Regions from separate parts of the Streptomyces sp. NPDC006365 genome, predicted to be linked through region 2. Evidence: riboswitches for the same ligand, from Rfam matches in the RefSeq annotation. Region 2 holds a riboswitch; the other holds the start of a gene.

Region 1 (7,618 bases), on a different contig from region 2:
GGACGTCGTGTCGCCTGAACTTCCGGTTCCAGCCCCCGCTGCGGTGGCTCGCCGAACCGTTGCTGCGTCGCCCGTTCACCGCCGAAGCCGAGGAGGAGATGCGGCTGGCCAAGGAGTACATCCGGCGGCAGAAGGAGACGTCCTGAGGGCAGGGGAAGGGGAGTTCCGAACCGACCAGCCAACCGGCTCGGCTCGGCTCGGCTCGGCTCAGCTCAGCGATCCCAGCGACGCCACGTCGTACGGCGCCAGCTCACCGAAGCGGCCCTCAAGCACCTTCGCCGCCCACTGAGGGTCCTGGAGCAGGGCGCGCCCGACGGCGACGAGGTCGAACTCCTCGGCCTCCAGACGGTCCAGCAGATCGTCGAGGCCCCTGACCGTCGAGCCCTCACCGGCGAACGCCCGGACGAAGTCGCCGTCGAGGCCGACCGAGCCGACGGTGATGGCGGGCTTGCCGGTGAGCCTCTTCGTCCAGCCCGCCAGGTTCAGGTCCGAGCCGTCGAACTCCGGCAGCCAGTAGCGGCGCGTGGAGGCGTGGAAGGCGTCCACGCCTGCCTCGGCCAGCGGGGTCAGGAGGGCCTGAAGTTCCGACGGGGAGTGAGCGAGACGGGCGTCGAACGCCCCCGACTTCCACTGCGAGTAGCGGAAGATCACCGGGAAGGTGGGCGACACCGCCGCGCGTACCGCCGCCACGATCTCCGCTGCGAACCTCGTACGGGCCACCAGGTCGCCGCCGTACTCGTCGGCACGGCGGTTGGTGTCGGACCACAGGAACTGGTCGATCAAGTAGCCGTGCGCGCCGTGCAGTTCGACTCCGTCGAAGCCGATCCGCTCGGCGGCGGCAGCGGCTTCGGCGAAGGCCGCGATGACGTCGTCCAGGTCGGCCGGGGTCATGGACTTGCCCATGCCCTCGGTGCCGTCGAGGCGGATGCCGGACGGGCCGATGGCCGGGGCGTCCGCGAACGGGGGTTCACCGGCGGACCGCACCATGCCGATGTGCCACAGCTGCGGCACGATCGTCCCGCCCGCCGCGTGCACGGCCTCGGCGACCTTCGCCCACCCGGCCAGCTGCTCGTCGCCGTGAAAGCGCGGGACGGTGTCGCTCCGCCCGGCCGACTCATGACCGACGTACGTCCCCTCGGTGACGATCAGACCGACACCGGCGGCGGCCCGGCGCGCGTAGTACGAGGCCACGTCCTCGCCCGGGATACCGCCCGGCGAGAACTCCCGGGTCATGGGCGCCATCGCGATCCGGTTCGGGACGGTGAGGCCGTTCAGGGAAACGGGCCGGGACAGAATCTGGGCCGCGCGGGAGGCGGAGGCGGTCGCAGTCACGTGTGGGACTCCTCGGAGGGGTCGGGCAGACATCGAGCAGGCACGGCATTCCGAACGGTATGTGCATACGCATCTACCGCACGTACGCGTCAACTACCCACCCACCACCGGCATTCCGCCGTGCCACTCCATCCCCTGTGATCCCGGCCACGTCCACGACACACGCACCCCAGGACACCCCCGGATACGCCCGAGGGCGGCACCCCTGCGAACAGGGATGCCGCCCTCGGTACTGGACTGGGGGTCCCCCCTGCTCGAGCGAAGCCGAGAGCTTGGGGGAGGGTCCGCCCCGGCGAAAGAACCGGATCAGAAGTCCATGTCACCGCCCGGCATGCCGCCGCCGGCGCCGGCGCCGGCCGCGGCCTTCTCCGGCTTGTCGGCGATGACGGCCTCGGTGGTGAGGAACAGCGCGGCGATGGACGCGGCGTTCTGCAGCGCGGAACGCGTGACCTTCGCCGGGTCGATGATGCCCTCGGCGATCATGTCGACGTACTCGCCGGTCGCGGCGTTCAGACCGTGGCCGACCTGAAGGTTGCGGACCTTCTCCACGACGACGCCGCCTTCGAGACCACCGTTGACGGCGATCTGCTTGAGCGGGGCCTCCAGGGCGAGCTTCACGGCGTTGGCGCCGGTCGCCTCGTCACCCTCGAGCTCCAGCTTCTCGAAGACCGTGGTGGCCTGGAGCAGGGCCACGCCACCACCGGCGACGATGCCCTCCTCGACGGCAGCCTTCGCGTTGCGAACGGCGTCCTCGATGCGGTGCTTGCGCTCCTTGAGCTCGACCTCGGTGGCGGCACCGGCCTTGATGACGGCCACGCCGCCGGCCAGCTTCGCCAGGCGCTCCTGGAGCTTCTCGCGGTCGTAGTCCGAGTCGGAGTTCTCGATCTCGGCGCGGATCTGGTTGACCCGGCCGCCGACCTGCTCGGTGTCGCCGGCACCGTCGACGATCGTGGTCTCGTCCTTGGTGATGACGACCTTGCGGGCGCGGCCCAGGAGGTCCAGGGTCGCGTTCTCCAGCTTGAGGCCGACCTCCTCGGAGATGACTTCGCCGCCCGTGAGGATGGCGATGTCGCCGAGCATGGCCTTACGGCGGTCACCGAAGCCCGGAGCCTTGACGGCGACGGACTTGAAGGTGCCGCGGATCTTGTTGACGACCAGGGTCGACAGGGCCTCGCCCTCGACGTCCTCGGCGATGATCAGCAGCGGCTTGCCGGACTGCATGACCTTCTCGAGGAGCGGCAGCAGGTCCTTGACGGCGCTGATCTTCGAGTTGGCGATCAGGATGTACGGGTCGTCGAGGACGGCCTCCATACGCTCCATGTCGGTGGCGAAGTACGCCGAGATGTAGCCCTTGTCGAAGCGCATACCCTCGGTGAGCTCCAGCTCCAGACCGAAGGTCTGGGACTCCTCGACGGTGATGACGCCTTCCTTGCCGACCTTGTCCATGGCCTCGGCGATGAGCTCGCCGATCTGGGTGTCGGCGGCGGAGATGGAGGCGGTCGAAGCGATCTGCTCCTTGGTCTCCACGTCCTTGGCCTGGTCGAGCAGGGCACCGGAGACCGCCTCGACGGCCTTCTCGATACCGCGCTTCAGAGCCATGGGGTTGGCACCGGCGGCGACGTTGCGGAGGCCTTCCTTGACCAGCGCCTGGGCCAGGACGGTCGCGGTCGTCGTGCCGTCACCGGCTACGTCGTCCGTCTTCTTCGCGACTTCCTTGACCAGCTCGGCGCCGATCTTCTCGTACGGGTCCTCGAGTTCGATCTCCTTGGCGATGGAAACACCATCGTTGGTGATCGTGGGGGCGCCCCACTTCTTCTCGAGGACGACGTTACGGCCCTTGGGGCCGAGGGTGACCTTGACGGCGTCGGCGAGCTGGTTCATCCCGCGCTCGAGGCCGCGCCGCGCCTCCTCGTCGAACGCGATGATCTTGGCCATGTGAAGTGGTCCTCCCGGACTGGGGTGGATTGCTCCGGACCGCGCTGGCGCCCGCGACGGACGGCCTGCCTGCCCCGTGGTTCCTTGCCCCACTTGGCCTGCGGGCCTCACCGACCCGGTCCTCGTTGTCACTCTCACCTTCAGAGTGCTAACGCCAATGATTAGCACTCGGGGTGGTCGAGTGCAAGCGGCTGCCACAGTGCGGGCGGGGTGCCGACAGACATGCCGAAGGGCCCGTACCCCTTGAGGTACGAGCCCTTCGGAAGAAGAACGTGTCGCTGCAGATCAGTCGGCGCGTGCTTCAGCCGGCCACGCGGACCATGTCCGCCTGCGGCCCCTTCTGGCCCTGCGAGATCTCGAACTCAACTCGCTGACCCTCTTCCAGGGTGCGGTAGCCGTCCATCTGAATCGCGCTGTAGTGGACGAATACATCCGCACCACCGTCGACCGCGATGAAGCCGTACCCCTTCTCCGCGTTGAACCACTTGACGGTGCCCTGAGCCATGCCTAACTCCCCTATTACTGGCCCTTGCACAGATCCACACTTCGCGGATCCGGGTCAGACCTCACCCCCCAACGGTTGGGGGTGTGCGCCGGAACGCGTCGACCGCGGCTGAATGTATCTGCCCAACTGCCGTCTGCAACAGGTCAATCGGACGAGAAATCTGGGCATGGCCGATCCGGAATGTACGGAGAATTCACCCTAGAGGGGGGCAAGTCGGGCTCCATAAAAGGAGCAAAAGACGCAAAAGACCCACACACTTTGGCTACTTCTTATCGGGCATCCGACAGGAATGCACATGCATTCGGCCCGGGGGAGCACCAAGTTCCCCAACTGTACCGCGCTCAACCATACAGAATTGCCCCCTCCGTTTAACTCACGGAGGGGGCAATTCGATGAACTCTCAGTGACCTGCATTACCGACGGTAACGATCAGCCTCCGGCACTGTACCGGATGGTCAGCCTCCGGCGACGGCCGGAATGATCGAGACGCCGGCCCCTTCGGGCGTCGCCGTCTCCAGCCCCTGCTCGAACCGCACATCGTCATCGTTCACGTACACGTTGACGAACCGACGCAGCTTGCCCTGATCGTCCAGGACACGCGCAGCGATACCGGTGTGGTTCTTCTCCAGGTCGGCGATGACCTCGGCGAGGGTCGCCCCTTCAGCGGCGACCTCGGCCTGACCGCCGGTGTAGGTGCGAAGGATGGTGGGGATGCGAACGTTGACGCTCATCGGGTTATGACCTCCGGTCAGATTTGGAGCGCCCCGCCAGGGGCGCGGGGGGAGTGACATTTGCGGCTCCGCCGCGATGGGGGTCCCCCGCTCGAGCGAAGTCGAGAGTGGGGGAGCGACCAGCCCCACCGGCCTGCAGCCTGAATACAGCCCTTCCCGCGAAGCGCTACGCGAGGCCGGCCTCTCGGAACGACTCCAGGCTGGGTCGGATCGTGGCGGTGAGCCCGGTCCCGGCCACCGCATCCAACGTCTTGAGACCGTCGCCCGTGTTCAGGACGACAGTCGTGAGGCTCGGATCCAGCACACCGTTCTCGATCAGCTTGCGCGCAACCCCCACCGTCACACCACCGGCGGTCTCCGCAAAGATGCCCTCGGTCCGCGCCAGCAACTTGATCGCGTCCACGATCTGCTCATCGTTGACGTCCTCGACCGCGCCACCCGTACGCCGCGCGATGTCCAGCACGTACGGACCATCGGCGGGGTTACCGATCGCGAGCGACTTCGCGATCGTGTTCGGCTTCTGCGGCCGTACGACGTCATGGCCCGCCTTGTAGGCGACGGACACCGGCGAGCACCCCTCGGCCTGGGCGCCGAAGATCTTGTACGGCTTGTCCTCCACGAGCCCGAGCTTGATGAGCTCCTGCAGACCCTTGTCGATCTTCGTGAGCTGCGAGCCGGAGGCGATGGGCACCACCAGCTGGTCGGGGAGCTGCCAGCCGAGCTGCTCGCAGATCTCGTACGCGAGGGTCTTGGAGCCCTCGGCGTAGTACGGGCGCAGGTTGACGTTGACGAAGCCCCAGCCCTCGCCGGCCGGGTCGCCGATCAGCTCGGAGCAGAAGCGGTTCACGTCGTCGTAGTTGCCCTCGATGCCGACGAGCTCTCCGCCGTACACCGCGGCCATGACGACCTTGCCCTGCTCCAGGTCGTGCGGGATGAACACGCAGGAACGGAAGCCGGCGCGGGCGGCGGCGGCGCCGACGGCACCGGCGAGGTTGCCCGTCGAGGAGCAGGAGAGGGTCGTGAAGCCGAAGACGCGGGCGGCCTCCAGAGCCTGGGCGACGACGCGGTCCTTGAAGGAGTGCGTCGGGTTGCCGGAGTCGTCCTTCACGAAGAGCTTGCCGGTGTCGACGCCCAACTCGCGTGCGAGGTTGTCGGCCTTGACGAGCTGCGTCCAGCCGGGGTTGATGTTCGGCTTGGTGGCCACGTCCGCGGGGACGGGCAGGAGAGGCGCGTACCGCCAGATGTTCGCGGGGCCCGCCTCGATGCGCTTACGGAGTTCCTCGGTGTCATCCACCGAGTTGACTGAGAAGTCGTACGCGATCTCCAGCGGGCCGAAACACTCCTCGCAGGCGAAGACGGGGCCGAGCGGGACGCGGTGCCCGCATTCGCGGCAGGAGAGCGCGGCGGCGGGGCCTAGGTCTACGGAGGGGGTGTCCACGGAGTTCGTGGGGGCCGCCGAGTCGGCGGAGGTTTCAGCGTTCGTGGTGCTTGCAACTGTCTGCGCAGCCATGTGAGGCGAGGCCCTTTCTCCTCATCTTCCTCACGACGCATCTCGCCGTGAGACGGATTTGGCACCTTCACTAGCCGGGAGCCTCGCGGAATCGATCATCTTCGATCGGTACGAGAACCGGCTGGAGGGTTGCCGGGGCTTCAACGGGCCGTATCCCTCTGCCCCTCTGGATGAGCGCTATTCGGTTGTGTGTATGTGGTTGTCGGCTCAACGACCCGCGACATGCGATGGTCATCAGCGTTGTTCAAGACTGTAACCGAAGGCCTGGATCGTGGTGAGACCAGTCCGAACCGCGAGATGACAGTCACACGAGCTGCTGCCCCAGCGGGCACTCGCGAACCCGGTCCAATGTCAAGGGAGAGCCGCACGTGCTGGAAGACGTCGAGCGCTGGCTGAACACGCGCTCCTGGTCCGTTGGCGACCGCCCGCTGAAGAAGCTCATCGCCGCGAAGCGCGCGGCCAACTCCACGGTGAGCGTCGTACTGCCCGCGCTCAACGAGGAGGAGACCGTCGGCGAGATCGTCGCCGTGATCCGCCGTGAGCTGATGACCAAGAAGGTCCCCCTCGTCGACGAGATCGTCGTGATCGACTCGGGCTCGACCGACCGTACCTCCGAGGTCGCCGCCGACGCGGGGGCCCGGGTCGTGCACAGGGACGAGATACTCCCGCGCATGCCGGCCGTCCCCGGCAAGGGCGAGGTCCTGTGGCGCTCGCTGCTGGTCACGAGCGGCGACATCATCGCCTTCGTCGACGCGGACCTGAAGGAGTTCTCCGCGGACTTCGTCTCGGGGATCGTCGGTCCGCTGCTCACCGAACCGGGCGTGGACCTCGTCAAGGCGATGTACGACCGCCCGCTGAACCTGCCGGGCGACCCCACCTCCGGCAGGACCGCCGCAGGTCAGGGCGGCCGCGTGACGGAACTGATGGCCCGCCCGATCCTGAACATGCACTGGCCGCAACTGGCCGGCTTCGTGCAGCCGCTCGGCGGGGAGTACGCGGCCCGCCGCTCCCTCCTGGAACAGCTGCCCTTCCCCGTCGGATACGGCGTCGAGCTGGGCATGCTGGTCGACGCCCTGCACCTGGTGGGCCTGGACGCCCTCGCCCAGGTGGACGTAGGCGTCCGCAAGCACCGCCACCAGGACGGTCAGGCGCTGGGCCGCATGGCCGCCGCGATCTACCGCACGGCCCAGCTGCGACTGGCCCGCGGGCATCTGGTCCGGCCTCGGATCACGCAGTTCGAACGCGTCGAGCGCGGCTTCGCACCGCGTACGCACTCCGTGGACACGGAGGAACGACCGCCGATGGCGGAGATCGAGGAGTACGCGACTCGAAAGGCCGCCTGACGACAGCGCCCCTGAAAGGGGGCCGCAGGCCCCCTTTCAGGGGCGCGGGGCTGTGCCATGAGCGGCTCCGCCGGGGGCGCGACCAGCCACAACGCCCGCAGCCGCCGAACGACACCCCGTCCCGGGCTCTCAGGCGCTCTCACGCTTGTATACGGCTGAGGCGCACGTTTGAGCGAGACGACGCTGGGCTAAGTTGAGCCGTATGGCATCAACGCAGGCCCAGATCCTCGTCGCCTCCAACAGAGGCCCGATCTCGTACGCC
Region 2 (7,618 bases):
CGACGAGGGCTACCTCGAGGCGCTCGGCGACTTCGAAGAGCCCGTCGGTCCTGCTTTCTGGGAGCGCGGATGAGCACTTCAACCGACGACCGCCGCAAGGCACCCGCGGGCGAGCGGGTCGCCGACTGGGCTGATGGCCGCCTCGGCATCTACGGCCTGGCCAAGGCCAATATGCGCAAGATCTTCCCGGACCACTGGTCCTTCATGCTGGGCGAGATCTGCCTCTACAGCTTCATCATCATCATCCTCACGGGTGTGTATCTGACGCTGTTCTTCCACCCGTCGATGAACGAGATCGAGTACCACGGCAGTTATGTGCCGATGCAGGGCCAGCTGATGTCGGAGGCATACGCCTCCACGCTGGACATCAGCTTCGACGTCCGCGGCGGTCTGCTGATCCGGCAGATCCACCACTGGGCGGCGATCATCTTCCTGGCCGGCATGTTCGTGCACATGATGCGCGTCTTCTTCACCGGCGCCTTCCGCAAGCCGCGTGAGATCAACTGGCTGTTCGGCTTCCTGCTGTTCGTACTGGGCATGTTCACCGGTTTCACCGGCTACTCGCTCCCGGACGACCTGCTCTCCGGCACCGGTGTCCGCTTCACCCAGGGCGCGATCCTGGCCACGCCGATCGTCGGCACGTACATCTCGATGTTCCTGTTCGGCGGGGAGTTCCCGGGCGGCGACTTCGTCGCGCGGTTCTACTCGATCCACATCCTGCTGCTGCCGGGCATCATGCTCGGGCTCGTGGTCGGCCACCTGATCCTGGTCTTCTACCACAAGCACACGCAGTTCGCGGGCGCCGGCCGCTCCGACAAGAACGTCGTCGGCATGCCGTTGCTGCCGGTCTACATGGCCAAGGCCGGAGGCTTCTTCTTCCTGGTCTTCGGGTTCACCTCCGCCCTCGCCGCGGTCGCGACCATCAACCCGATCTGGAATTTGGGACCGTATCGCTCGGACCTGGTGTCCACGGGCGCCCAGCCCGACTGGTACATGGGCTTCGCCGAGGGACTGATCCGCGCCATGCCCGGCTGGGAGATCAATTTCGCCGGCCATACGCTCGTCCTGGGCGTGTTCATCCCGCTGGTGCTCTTCGGTCTCTTCCTCGGAGTGATCGCGCTCTATCCGTTCATCGAATCCTGGATCACCGGGGACAAACGCGAGCACCACATCCTGGACCGGCCGCGCAACGCCCCGACCCGGACGGCCTTCGGTGTCGCGTGGATCACCGCGTACATGATCATGCTGATCGGTGGTGGCAACGACATCGTCGCCACGCACTTCCATCTGTCGATCAACGCGGTCACCTGGTTCGTCCGGATCGGGTTCTTCGTCGGACCGGTCATCGCGTTCGTCGTCACCAAGCGAATCTGTCTCGGCCTGCAGCGCCGCGACAAGGACAAGGTGCTGCACGGCCGCGAGTCGGGCATCATCAAGCGCCTGCCGCACGGTGAGTTCATCGAGGTCCACGAGCCGCTCAGCCAGGAGCAGCTGCATGTGCTCACCGCGCACGAGCAGTACCAGCCGGCCGAGATCGGCCCGACGGTCGACGAGAACGGCGTCGAGCGCAAGGTGAAGGCTCCGCAGAAGCTGCGGGCCAAGCTCAGCGAGGCGTACTACGGGGAGGACAGCCAGATCCCCAAGCCGACCGCCGAGGAGTACCGGGAGATCACGAGCGGCCACGGCCACCACTGATCTCCGATCGTTGCCACGGTAAGAGCCCCGTCCATTGCCTGGACGGGGCTCTTTGCCGTCCCCGGGGCTGGATAGGGTGGGTGCCAACCTTTCGGGACGTACGACGACCAGGAGCGGCTGATGAACGCTGTGACCCCCGCTGGAGGCGACACCGCGGCGGGCCGTTCCTGGCCCGCGCTGCTGAACGGACTGCTGGACGGGCGTGATCTGAGCGCGGACGACACAGCCTGGGCGATGGACCTGATCATGCGCGGCGAGGCGACCGACGCCCAGATCGCCGGGTTCGCGGTGGCGCTGCGGGCCAAGGGGGAGACCGTCGGCGAGATCACCGGGTGCGTCCGGGCGATGTACGAGCACGCGAACGTGATCCAGGTGCCGGGGGAGACCGTCGACATCGTCGGTACCGGTGGGGACGGGGCCCGTACGGTCAACATCTCCACCATGTCCGCGATCGTCATCGCCGGGACCGGCGCGAAGGTCGTCAAGCACGGCAACCGGGCGGCGTCGTCGGCCTCCGGGGCCTCGGACGTACTGGAGAAGCTGGGCGTCAACCTGGAGCTGACGCCGAAGCGGGTCGCGGAGGTGGCCGAGGAAGCGGGGATCACCTTCTGTTTCGCGGCGAAGTTCCACCCGGCGATGCGGCACGTGGGTGCTGCGCGCGGACAGCTCGGTATCCGGACGATCTTCAACTTCCTCGGGCCGCTCACGAATCCCGCCCGGGTGAAGGCACAGGCCGTCGGGGTCGCCGATGCGCGGATGGCACCCATCATGGCCGGCGTGTTCGCCGAGCGCGGCAACTCGTCGCTCGTCTTCCGCGGTGACGACGGTCTCGACGAGCTGACCACCACGTCCACGTCGCGCGTCTGGGTGGTACAGGACGGGAAGGTCCACGAGGAGACGTTCGATCCGCGGGATGTGGGCATCGAGTTGGTGCCGGTGGAGGCGTTGCGAGGCGCCGACGCTTCGTACAACGCCGACGTGGCGCTGCGCTTGCTGAACGGGGAGACCGGGCCTGTGCGGGACGCTGTGCTGCTCAACTCGGCGGCGGCGCTGGTGGCGCTGACGCCGGGTTCCGGTCCGCTCGCGGACCAGCTTCGTGAGGGGATGGCCAAGGCGGGGGAGGCCATTGACTCCGGGGCGGCGAAGCGGACGTTGGACCGCTGGGTGGCGGTCAGCAACGGGTAGCGCGCCTGCGGGGGTGGTGCGTTGGGGTTCGCGGGCGGCTGCGGGTGCGTGGGTGGTTGCTCGCGCCCCGCGGCGGAGCCGCTGATGTCACAGCCACGCGCCCCTGGGATGGGACGGGTAGGGGCGGCGGGGCGAAGAAACCCCCTGTCCCCGACCCCGTCGGTCCGGGATCCGGACCGGAGTTGCGGGCGGACGATCAGACTGCGTATGTTCGATGGCAGGTCATGAGTGACAGCCAAAAGGCCCCGGCCGGCTGTCCGGCAACCCTCCGTCCGTGGCGGGGTGCCCCGGGTGAAGACCAGGTCGTAGGCAGCAAGGCCTGCGACAAGCGCGGACCCCTCGCACAGACCAGGGGTCCTGGTCTTGAGGGAGTGTCATGTCTGTCTCCGCCGTCGCCGAGCAGTCCGTCGCCGAGCCGTTGCCCGTGCTGGGACGGGACGTCACCGTCCCGCTCGTCACCGGCGGCGAGGTCACGTACGCCGCACTGGACTACGCCGCCAGCGCCCCGGCCCTCCAGCGGGTCTGGGACGACGTGGCCGCGTACGCGCCGTACTACGGGAGCGTGCACCGTGGCGCCGGGTACCTGTCCCAGCTGTCCACCGACCTGTTCGAGAACGCCCGGAAGACCGTCGCCGAGTTCCTCGACTGCCGTGACGAGGACCAGGTCGTCTTCACCCGGTCCACCACCGACTCGCTGAACCTGCTCGCCGCCGCCCTCCCCGCCGACTGCCAGGTCTACGTCTTCGAGACCGAGCACCACGCCTCGCTGCTCCCTTGGCGGGAGGCCCGCGTCACGTACCTCGACGCGCCGCGTACGCCCGCCCAGGCCGTCGCCACCCTCGAGCGCGCCCTCGCCGAACGCGACCCCGAAGGGCCGGCCCTCGTCTGCGTCACCGGTGCCTCGAACGTCACCGGCGAGCTGTGGCCCGTACGCGAACTGGCCGCCGCCGCGCATGCGCACGGTGCGCGGATCGTGCTCGACGCCGCGCAGTTGGCGCCCCATCACCCCGTCTCCGTACGGGAGTTGGACGTCGACTGGGTCGCCTTCTCGGGGCACAAGCTGTACGCGCCCTTCGGGGCGGGCGTGCTCGCCGGGCGCTCCGACTGGCTGCGCACGGCCGAGCCATACCTCGCGGGTGGTGGTGCGAGCCGGAAGGTGTCGCGGCGCAGCGACGGGGGCGTGGACGTCGAGTGGCACGACAGCGCCGCGCGGCACGAGGCCGGGTCGCCCAACGTCATCGGCGCCTACGCCGTCGCCTCCGCCTGCAAGGCTCTCACCGAGGCGGGGTTCGACGCGCTTGCGGCCCGGGAGCAGTACCTGATCGACACCGTCCGCGCCGGGCTCGCCGAGGTTCCGGAGGTCCGCGTCCTGTCCCTCTTCGGGGACGACGCGGCCCGCGTCGGCGTCATCTCCTTCGTCGTCGAGGGGTGGAACAGCTCGCACTTCGCCGCCGCGCTCTCCGCCGAGTACGGCATCGGCGTGCGCGACGGGCTCTTCTGCGCCCACCCTCTCCTCCGTACCCTCCTCGGCAGCGATCCGCAGAGCCAGGGCGAGTGCGGCGCCCCCGAGGCCGCGCCCGGCGAGAGGTCCCTCAACGCGATCCGGGTGAGCTTCGGGGCGGGAACGCCGGGCGAGCATGTGGAGCGGTTCGTGGATGCGGTCAAGGAGCTGGTGAGGGACGGCGCGCGGTGGAACTACCGCACGGAGGACGGGCGTTGCGTCCCGGACACCTCCACCGGCACGTCTGCCGGAATCTCCGCGTGAACCGGTAGCCGGGCCCCCAGCAGGATCATCCGCAGGGCCCGCTCGGTCGCGTCCGTGAGGAGTTCGCTGCCGCGGACCAGTGCCTCGGCGAGGGCCATCGGGGCGGGCAGGATGCCGGTGAAGGCGTCCACGCCCGGCACGGTGTGCGCGCCTTCGCCGAGCGTGCCCGCCAGGGCGAGGACCGGGCGGCCGTGCAGCTTGGCGCGGCGGGCCACTTCCGCGGGTACCTTGCCGCGTGGCGTCTGGCGGTCGAGGGCGCCCTCGGCGGTGAGGACAAGGTCGGCGCGGGCGAGGCGGGCGTCCAGGTCGAGGTGGTCGAGGAGCACCTCGAAGCGGGGGAGGAGGCGGGCGCCGAGGGCGGCCAGGCCCGCGCCCAGGCCTCCGGAGGCGCCGGTTCCAGGGCCGCCGCACAGGTCGGAGGTGACCGCGAGGTCCCGCTTGAGGACGTACGCCCAGTTCTCCAGGGCCGCCGACAGCTCCTCGACCTGCGCGGGGGTCGCGCCCTTCTGCGGGCCGAAGACCCGCGCCACGCCGCGCTCGCCGCACAGCACGTTGTACGGGTTGCAGGCGACGATCAGCTCCACCTGGGAGAGGCGGGGGTCGAGTCCGGAAGGGTCGATCCGATGCAGGCGCCTCAACTCCCGCCCGCCATGCGGCAGTTCGAAACCGTCCGTGTCGATCAGCCGGGCGCCGAGTGCCTGGAGCGCACCGGCGCCCCCGTCCGACGTACCGGAATCGCCGCAGCCCACCAGGATCCGTCGTACGCCTGTGTCGAGGGCGGCGCGGATCAGTTCGCCCACGCCGTACGTGGTCGTGGCGCCCGGGTCGCGCAGGCCGTGCGGGACGAGGGAGAGGCCCGCGACCGCCGCCATCTCCACCACCGCCGTGTCCCGCGGCCCCAGGAGCGCGAAGTGGGTGCCGACGGGTTCCCCCACCGGCCCTGTGGCGGGCAGGGCGACCAGCCGGCCCCCGGTCGAGGCGGCAAGGGCGGCGGCCGTGCCCTCGCCGCCGTCGACCAGGGGGATGAGGTCGACCTCGGCGTCCGGGACGACACGGCGTACACCGGCCGCGATGGCGTCGGCGGCGGCCCGGGCGGACAGGGACTCTTTGAAGCCGCTGGGGGCCACGGCGAAACGGGTCAGCATGGGGGTACTCCTTCAGGGGGTGGGGGCGGGCTGTTCAGGGCTTGAGGACCGGTACGCCCAGCAGCGGCCACACCGCGAGCGCGAAGAGCAGGACGAGTGCGGCGGTCAGCGGGGCCAGTACGCCGGACAGGCGCAGCAGGTCGCGCGGTGTGTAGGTCGGCGTGCCGGGAATCTCGGCGAAGAGCGTGACCGGCTTCGCGGAGGCCGGGAGCGTGTGGCAGAAGCCCGCCGCCGCGGTGGACGCCAGTGCGGCGGCCACGGGGTTGACCCCGGCGCCCACGGCCGCCGCGACGACCAGCGGGACGAGGACGGACGAGCGGGCCGAGCGGGACTGGAGTATGAGGTGTGCCGCCGTGCTGACCGCGACGACGAGCGCGAGGAAGAGCCATGGCTCCACGTCGACCGGAAGGCCGGCGACCAGCCACTTCGCCGCCCCCGAGTTCGCGAGCGCGACCCCCATCGCCATCGTCGCGGCCATGAAGAGGAGCAGCGACCAAGGGACGGTCTTGAGGGCGTCCTTGAGATGGACGGTGCCGAGCGCGGGCGAGGACGCGACGACCGCGCCGATCAGGGCGACTACCGCGGGGGGTACCTGGTGGAGTGGTTCGCTGCACCACAGGGCCACCACAGTGGCGAGCAGCAGCAGACAGCGCGACTCGGCGGACGACCAGGGGCCGGTGACGGGCTGCTCGCTGTGCCGCTGGATGTCATCGGCCGTGATCCGTACGGGACCTCGGCGGTCCGCGCGCCTCGTGGTCGTCAACAGCACGACCTCGGCGGCCAGATGGGAGGAGGCCACCGCCAACGGCAGGCCGAGCAGCAGCCATTGTGTGAAGCCGACCCGGTTACCGGTCGCCTCCCACAGCACCGACACCGTGATCAGATGCGCTCCCGCGCCGATCAGGGTCGCCACCGCGGACAGAAGGATCACGGTCGGGAACAGCAGTGCCAGCATCACGACCAGTCGCTTCCGGTCGGCCAGCACCTTGGCGAGCGCGAGGAACACCGGCAGCGCGAGCGCCGCCCGGCCGGAGGTGGCGGGCACCGCGAAGGCCGTCACGACCAGCGCCGCCGTGGTCAGATGGGCCAACTGGCGGACTCCCCCACTCTCGGCTTCGCTCGAGCGGGGGGACCCCCATCGCGCCCCGCTCACCAGGAACGCCGCCGCCCGCCCCGCGAGTCCCGTCCGGGCCACCGCGGCGGCTAGTACGAAGGCGCAGATCAGCAGCCACACGGTCGGGTCTCCGAGGGTGCCGAAGAGCGTGTTGCTGCTGATCACCCCGGTCACCGTGAGGGCGAGTCCGGCGCCCAGGGCGATGTACGTGTCGTCGATGGGCGTACCGATCCAGGCGCAGGTCGCCAGGGCGAAGACGGCGAGCGTCAGTCTGGCGTCACCGCTGAGACCGGGGAAGTTGCCGGGCACGACCAGCAGGGCGCAGATGCTGAGGGCCACGCAGAGGGCTGCGGCTTGGCGTATTCGTGGGGAAGTCAGGCTCACGACATCCAGAGTTCACGCGCGCGGTGAGCCCTCAATGAGCCGTAGATGAAAGGAAGTTCACGCGGACGGGTCCGGCGTCACCCCGGCAGCCGGTACCCCATCCCGCGCACCGTCTCCACGCTTTGCGCCCCCAGCTTCTTACGCAGCGCACGGACGTAGACGTCCACGATGTTGGACCCGGGATCGAAGTCGTACCCCCACACATGGGACAGGATCTGCTCGCGCGAGAGCACCTGCCCGGGGTGCCTCAGGAACAACTCGAGCAGCACGAACTCCCGAGCCGTCAGATCGACCGTTCGCTCTCCCGCGCGGGCCCTGCGGGTGCGCAGG

Evidence for each region. Region 2 has a riboswitch for S-adenosylmethionine ahead of ACFYO0_RS21415 (aminotransferase class V-fold PLP-dependent enzyme). Riboswitches for the same ligand answer to the same signal wherever they lie in the genome.
Region 1: it holds a riboswitch for S-adenosylmethionine, as region 2 does, so the genes downstream of both, thrC (threonine synthase) here and ACFYO0_RS21415 (aminotransferase class V-fold PLP-dependent enzyme) in region 2, are expected to answer to the same signal.

Annotation. Positions count from the first base shown of each region.
Region 1 is NZ_JBIAHS010000009.1:241,940-249,557, forward strand. It holds gene ACFYO0_RS25330 (hypothetical protein) at 1-146, shown strand, start outside; gene ACFYO0_RS25335 (NADH:flavin oxidoreductase) at 208-1,332, opposite strand; gene groL (chaperonin GroEL) at 1,639-3,267, opposite strand; gene ACFYO0_RS25345 (cold-shock protein) at 3,569-3,772, opposite strand; gene ACFYO0_RS25350 (MoaD/ThiS family protein) at 4,228-4,503, opposite strand; gene thrC (threonine synthase) at 4,670-6,013, opposite strand; SAM riboswitch class I at 6,032-6,190, opposite strand; gene ACFYO0_RS25360 (glucosyl-3-phosphoglycerate synthase) at 6,382-7,356, shown strand; gene ACFYO0_RS25365 (trehalose-6-phosphate synthase) at 7,559-7,618, shown strand, end outside.
Region 2 is NZ_JBIAHS010000007.1:246,765-254,382, reverse strand. It holds gene ACFYO0_RS21430 (Rieske 2Fe-2S domain-containing protein) at 1-73, shown strand, start outside; gene ACFYO0_RS21425 (cytochrome bc complex cytochrome b subunit) at 70-1,695, shown strand; gene trpD (anthranilate phosphoribosyltransferase) at 1,816-2,880, shown strand; SAM riboswitch class IV at 3,101-3,217, shown strand; gene ACFYO0_RS21415 (aminotransferase class V-fold PLP-dependent enzyme) at 3,257-4,645, shown strand; gene ACFYO0_RS21410 (glycerate kinase) at 4,576-5,790, opposite strand; gene ACFYO0_RS21405 (SLC13 family permease) at 5,825-7,282, opposite strand; gene ACFYO0_RS21400 (response regulator transcription factor) at 7,366-7,618, opposite strand, start outside.